3 regions of the Paenarthrobacter sp. Y-19 genome follow, and region 3 is predicted to be linked to each of the others. Evidence: riboswitches for the same ligand, from Rfam matches in the RefSeq annotation. Region 3 holds a riboswitch; each other region holds the start of a gene.
The links. A riboswitch is a leader RNA that binds a small molecule or an ion and turns the genes downstream of it on or off. The one in region 3 is predicted to bind glycine.
Positions count from the first base shown of each region.

Region 1: it holds a riboswitch for glycine, as region 3 does, so the genes downstream of both, gcvP (aminomethyl-transferring glycine dehydrogenase) here and gcvP (aminomethyl-transferring glycine dehydrogenase) in region 3, are expected to answer to the same signal.
Region 2: it holds a riboswitch for glycine, as region 3 does, so the genes downstream of both, cycA (D-serine/D-alanine/glycine transporter) here and gcvP (aminomethyl-transferring glycine dehydrogenase) in region 3, are expected to answer to the same signal.

Region 1 covers NZ_CP119414.1:3,934,030-3,936,291, forward strand. Annotated here, with positions in the region: gene gcvP (aminomethyl-transferring glycine dehydrogenase) at 1-1,238, opposite strand, end outside; glycine riboswitch at 1,387-1,485, opposite strand; gene PYR64_RS18465 (PucR family transcriptional regulator) at 1,560-2,262, opposite strand, start outside.
Region 2 covers NZ_CP119414.1:399,244-401,505, forward strand. Annotated here, with positions in the region: gene PYR64_RS01965 (FAD/NAD(P)-binding protein) at 1-927, shown strand, start outside; glycine riboswitch at 1,003-1,101, shown strand; gene cycA (D-serine/D-alanine/glycine transporter) at 1,248-2,262, shown strand, end outside.
Region 3 covers NZ_CP119414.1:616,313-618,574, forward strand. Annotated here, with positions in the region: gene PYR64_RS02945 (MFS transporter) at 1-400, opposite strand, end outside; gene PYR64_RS02950 (TetR/AcrR family transcriptional regulator) at 474-1,013, shown strand; glycine riboswitch at 1,107-1,204, shown strand; gene gcvP (aminomethyl-transferring glycine dehydrogenase) at 1,383-2,262, shown strand, end outside.

The DNA.
Region 1 (2,262 bases), 1.3 Mb from region 3:
CGCAGGTTGATGCCGCGGGCTTCGGCGGCGGCGATGACCTTGTCCGCCTTGCCGGGGACGCGGACCGTGAGGGTGTCGAAGAAGGAGTCGGCAACGAGCTCGCGACCAGCCTTCTGCAGCGCAGTGGCAAGGGTGCGGGCGTGGCCGTGGACGGTTTCGGCGATCGCCTTCAGGCCTTCAGGGCCGTGGTAGACGGCGTACATCGAAGCGACGATCGCGAGCAATGCCTGTGCCGTGCAGATGTTGGATGTGGCCTTTTCGCGGCGGATGTGCTGCTCGCGGGTCTGCAGCGCGAGGCGGTAGGCGGGGACGCCGGCGTTGTCCTTGGAGACGCCGACGATACGGCCCGGGAGCGTCCGCTCCATGCCTTCACGCACGGCCATGTAGGCCGCGTGCGGGCCGCCGAAGAACAGCGGAACACCGAAGCGCTGCGCAGTTCCGACGGCGACGTCGGCACCTTGTTCGCCCGGGGGCGTGATGAGGGTGAGCGCCAGCAAATCCGCGGCCACGGTGACCAGTGCGCCACGTTCCTTCGCATCGGAAATGACGGCGGAGTGGTCGAAAACCCGGCCCGAAGCACCGGGCTGCTGGAGGACGACGCCGTTGATGTCGCCGTCGGGCAGACCGGCGGAGAGGTCCGTGACCTCCACCTCGAAGCCCAGCGCCTCAGCGCGGCCCTTCACGATGGCGATGGTCTGCGGAAGGAGGTCGGCGTCCAGGACAGTCTTGCCATCCTTGGCCGTCTTGTTCTTGTTGGCCCGGCGCATCAGCAGCACGGCCTCGGCCACGGCGGTGGCTTCATCCAGCAGGGAAGCGTTCGCCACGGGAAGGCCGGTGAGATCCTGCACCATGGTCTGGAAGTTGAGGAGAGCTTCAAGGCGGCCCTGGGAAATTTCCGGCTGGTACGGCGTGTAGGCCGTGTACCACGCGGGAGCTTCCAGGATGTTGCGGCGGATGACCGGGGGCGTGACGGTGTCGTAGTAGCCCTGGCCGATCATCTGGACCGCGGTCTTGTTCTTGGATGCGAGCTTCCGCAGTTCGGCGAGGACCTGCACCTCGGTGAGGGCATCCTGCAGTTTCAGGGCCGTGTCCTGGCGGATGGAATCGGGGACGGCTACGTCCACCAGGCCGTCGACAGAGTCGTAGCCGATGGCCTTGAGCATGGTGTCAACGTCGGCCTGGCGCCGGGCGCCGATGTGCCGGTCCGCGAAAGCGGTGGGGGTTGATTGAACAGTCAAGAGGAACTCCATGATTCAGGCGCCCACTGAGCGCCACGATGATGTGGGTTCCTCCCCGCTCTGTATTGGACCTGAGAGATTCCGCAGGAATGGTTGCCTGCTTGCACCGTCGGTGAGCCCGGTTACCCGAACTGCTTTCCAGAGTTGCCTAACCGCGGCGGTACATGGGCCTGAGAGATTCCTGGGGAGGATTTGCTCCTACGGCGCCTGACTGGATGTACCGGCAGGACTCTCCCGCCGCAGATCAAAAGCGTTGCGTCACGCGAGTGACACGCTTCACACCATAGCGTGGGGTTTCGCAAAAGTGCAAGCAAGCGGCCCCTACCCGTGCATGGCCTCGTGGATCTGAAGGGCGAACCAGAGCTGGGCCACCGTGGAGGTTTCACCCATGTCCAGGCCCGTCAGCTCACCGATTTTCCGGATCCGGTAGATGATGGTTTGCCGGTGCGTGAACAGGGTTGCCGCCGTCTTTTGCCAGGACCGCTGCGAGTCCAAATACGTCCGCAACGTGACAATGAGATCACCTTCCTGGCTCTGCTCGTAGTCGAAAACCGGGCCCAGGAGCCGCCGGACCAACGCGGTCCCTTCCTCGAAACTGGTCAGGCCCAACCAGGACGGGCCCTGGGCATAACGGGCCACACCCAGCTTGTTGGCGCGGGCCGAACCAAGCGCCCAGAGGGATTCCTGCAACGCGCGTTGGATATTCGCAACGGCTGCCGGCGCACTTATCCCGATCGCGGCATCCACACCGGCGCAATGCACCAGGACGTCGTCGGGCACGTCGGCCGGGACCACCACATGGAACCTGTTGTTCCGCTTCAACGACGCCGACGCAACCCCGTGCCGCCACAGTTCGATGTGCACGTTGGCCAGCCTGTCGCCGTCGTCCGCTGTGGACCCGTCCGCAGCCATGGAGGCGAGCAGGAAGCGCTGTGGCGGAACGTCAAAAGCTGCGAGCCGGCTCTCTATCTCGGCCGCGCCCAAGCGCCCGTCCATGGCCTGGAGCAAGAACTCACCCGCTAGG
Region 2 (2,262 bases), 220 kb from region 3:
TCGACGCTGGCCCGGTCCCAGCCGGCCGCGATCAAGGACCCGGCGCAGTTCCTGGCCGACCTCGAAGACGCGCTCCAACCTCATGCCCACACCACGGCAAACTGGGAAAGCGACGTGGAGGTCCTGGTTGAAAAGCATGTGGCGGCATCACGGCGTTTGAACCTGCGCGGGCTCGCGGCGCCGTTGGCAGGCCGGACGTTCGCGTCACGGCGTGACCTGGATGCTGCGATCACCGCGTACCTGGACGACGACGCGCGGCGTTCGGCGCTGGGCGAATCGGACCCCGTGAAGATGGCCATCGGCGCGCTCCACACCGGCCGTGCCATCCTCAAGACCGTTGTAGCCGACGGCGGCATCACCGACGAGTCCTGGCTGGCAGGGCTGCGCGGCTGGTTCGAGTCGTTTGTCGAAGGGTTGGCCAGCGGACCTCCTGCGCTGCGTTCGGAGCAGCTGGCCGCCTTGGCGCGTGCCGGCGTCGTGAGTTTTGTGGGACCGGACCCCAAGTTCAGCGTCGATCGTGGCGCCAAAGTGTTCCGGGCGGCGTCACCCTGGGTCCACGAGGGGCCCGCTGAAGCACGCACCCTGATCGAAGCGATGTCACCCGCCAACAGGGTGGGCATCAACATTTCTCCGCTGCTCGAACAGCTCATGGCCGACGGCCTGGTGCGGACCAAGATCATGATGAGTGTGGAGGGGACGCCCATGCAAACCACCGGCCTGGACGTTGAGCCGCATCCTTACCGTCCCATTGCCGCCAACGGATCCATCACGGAAAACATGTACGTTCTGGGCTTGCAGTTGTCCGCGTCGCAGTGGGGCAATGCCATTGCCGCCGAAGCCCGTCCCCGCTCCGGGCGGGCCTATGCCAGCGGCCAGCGGACCTTGCGCGACGCTGACGAGATCGCCCGCAGCATCCTGGGCCTCTAGCCGTCACAGGCTTGCGTTGCCTGCCAGCCTTCGTTACTGTGTGAGCTGCATCACCCGCAAGGGTGTGCGCGCTTTTGATCTGCGGCGGGAGAGTCCTGCCGGTACATCCCGTCAGGCGCCGTAGGAGCAAACCCTCCCCAGGAATCTCTCAGGCCCATGTACCGCCGCGGCGAGGCAACTCTGGAAAGCAGTCCGGCCATACCGGACTCACCGAAGGTGCAAGCAGGCCCATGCCCGCGGAAACTCTCAGGTCCACGTACAGAGCGGGGAGGAACCCGAATCAATGCGGCACCTTGTGCCGCCTGAACGACGGAGTTCCTTTGACGATTCATCCTTCCGCGAGTGCCGGTTCACCCCATCTCGAACGCCAGCTCAGCAACCGCCACATCCAGCTCATAGCCATCGGTGGAGCGATTGGCACCGGCCTTTTCATGGGCTCGGGAAAGACCATTTCCGCAGCCGGCCCATCCGTCATTTTTGTGTACATGATCATCGGCTTCATGCTGTTCTTCGTCATGCGTGCCATGGGCGAACTGCTCCTCAGCAACCTGAACTACAAGTCCTTCAGCGATTTCGCCGCGGACCTCCTGGGCCCTTGGGCCGGGTTCTTCACCGGCTGGACCTACTGGTTCTGCTGGGTCATTACCGGGATCGCCGACGTGATCGCCATCGCCGGCTATTCCAAGGAATTGTGGCCTTCCCTGCCCTTGTGGGTTCCGGGACTCATCACCATCGGCATTCTCCTGCTCCTGAACCTGGCCACCGTGAAGGCCTTCGGTGAGACGGAGTTCTGGTTCGCGCTCATCAAGATCGTGGCCATCGCTGCGCTCATCATTGTTGGCCTGTTCATGATCTTCAGCGGCTTCGAGTCCGACGCCGGTCCGGCCGGTTTCTCCAACCTGTGGAGCCATGGCGGCTTCTTCCCGAACGAGTTCATGGGCTTCGTGGCCGGTTTCCAGATCGCCGTGTTCGCATTCGTGGGCATCGAACTGGTGGGCACCACCGCTGCCGAAGCCAAGGACCCGGAGAAGAACCTCCCCAAGGCCATCAACTCGATCCCCATCCGGGTTCTCCTGTTCTACGTCGGTGCCCTCATCATCCTCATGTCCGTCACACCGTGGACGCAGTTCGCCGCCGGCCACAGCCCGTTTATCGCGATGTTTTCCCTGGCAGGCCTCGGCGCAGCGGCCACCATCGTCAACCTCGTGGTGCTGACATCGGCCATGTCCTCTGCCAACTCCGGCATCTATTCCACGTCCCGCATGGTGTTTGGTCTCGCCCAGGAGGGCGACGCGCCCAAGGTGTTTGGCGCCCTCTCCGGACGCAAAGTACCCC
Region 3 (2,262 bases):
GCATCAGCATGGCGCCGAAGACGCCGAGTGCAGCGCGTCCGGCAATAAGCCACTCCGCGGACGGCGCGAATGCCGTAGCAGCCGAAACCGCGGCGAAGCCTGTGCTGCCGATCAGAAGCAACCGGCGTCGTCCGATCCGGTCACCAAGGTTGCCCATGGAGACCAGGAGCGCAGCGAGCACCAGCGGGTAGGCGTCAACGATCCACAGGAGCTGTATGCCGCCCACGTCCAGGGAACGGGCGATTTCCGGCAGGGCAAAAGTGAGCGCGGTGTTATCGACGGCCACCAGCAGCACCGGGAACATCAGCAGTGCCAAGGCCGTCCAGTCGCGCCACGGTGCAGCCGGGCCCGTCAAGGGGGCGGCTGCACGGGGTGCTTGGGTTGAGGACGGCGAGAACATGCCTCTTACTGTACCGTCCAGACGGTATAGTTACAAATTCAACCCCCGCAATTCTTTAGGGAATGATGTACACATGCCACGAAAACCAGTTGCCCGGGACGCCGTCCTGGATGCCTACGAATCCCTCCTGATCGAGGTAGGGGAGCGGGCCGCTACCCTGGATGCCGTCGCCAAGAGGGCCGGTGTCTCCAAGGGCGGGCTCCTGTATCACTTCCCCAACAAGGAAGCCCTGATCAGCGCCTTGCTGGAACGCCTGGACGATTTGGCGCAGGAGGACATTGAGCAGATGAAGGCCGCGCCGGACGGTTCCGCCGCCTACTTCATCCGGTCCTCCCTCTGGGCCGACACCCCCATGGACAGGGCCTTCGTTGCCGCCACCAGGCTCGCTGAAGTAGCCCATGAGGAAACGCGGCGGCGCTTCGCAGGAATCCAGCAGCAGTGGCTTGATGTCCTGGCCGAAGACGTAGGACCGGAGATCGCCAAGGCCGTCAGCTACATGGGCGACGGCCTTTATTTCAACGCGATGTTCGAGGGCGGGCAGGGGGCCGGCAACGCCGGCCGGGAGGCCGACGTCGAAATCCTGCTGGGGGTCCTGGACCGCCTCCGGAAGTGACTGCTCATCCATTTGCCGCAGGGCCTTGCACGTAGGACAATTAAGCCTTGTGGCGTGCCCAGCGTGGCGCCCACAGACAACTGAACATGCCTTTGATCTGCGGCGGGAGAGTCCTGCAGGCACGTGATGCAGGCGCCGTAGGAGCAAACCCTCCCCAGGAATCTCTCAGGCCCACGCACCGCCGCGGCGAGGCAACTCTGGAAAGCAGCAGGCACTCCACGCCATTGACGTGGGATGCTGTGCTCACCGACGGTGCAAGCGATTCGTTGTGCGGACAACACGCGGAAACTCTCAGGTCCAATACAGAGCGGGGAGGAACCCGAGCCGCTGTGGCGTACCCAAACGCCGCCCAAGTATTGGAGTTCCTTCGTGACGGTTAGTTCTGCCTCCACCACCTTCGTCGATCGGCATATCGGCGCCCGCCGCCAGGCCGACATTGAGACCATGCTCAAGTCCGTTGGCTACGACTCTGTTGACTCGCTGGTCGACACTGCCGTTCCGAACGACATCCGCCAGGACGTCGCCCTCACCTTGCAGAACGCGCTGAGCGAAGTCGAGGTCCTGGCCGAGCTGCGCAAGCTCGCCTCCAAGAACAAGACCGCGGTCCAGATGATCGGCCAGGGCTACTACGACACCATCACGCCGCCGGTCATCCGCCGCAACATCCTTGAGTCCCCGGCCTGGTACACCGCTTACACCCCGTACCAGCCTGAAATTTCGCAGGGCCGCCTTGAAGCACTCCTGAATTTCCAGACCATGGTCCAGGACCTCGTTGGCCTGCCTATCGCCAACGCCTCGCTGCTTGACGAAGCAACCGCCGTGGCCGAGGCCGTCCTCATGATGCGCCGCGCCAACAAGAACAAGGCCGTGCAGGACGGCAAGACTGTGCTCGACGCAGACTGCCTCCCGCAGACCATCGCCATCGTCAAGGGCCGTGCTGAAGCCCTCGGCTTCGAGGTTGAGGTTGCCGATCTTTCAGCCGGCCTTCCGGAAGGTGCCATCAACGGCGTCGTCCTCCAGCAGCCCGGTGTTTCCGGCCACGTCTTCGACCACTCCGCCGTCATTGCCGAGGCCAAGGAACGCGGCGCACTGGTCACCGTTGCCGCCGACCTCCTTTCCCTGACGCTCATCACCCCTCCGGGTGAGCAGGGCGCTGACATCGCCGTGGGTTCCGCCCAGCGCCTGGGTGTCCCGCTCTTCTTCGGCGGCCCGCACGCGGCCTACATGGCCGTCCAGAAGGGTCTCGAGC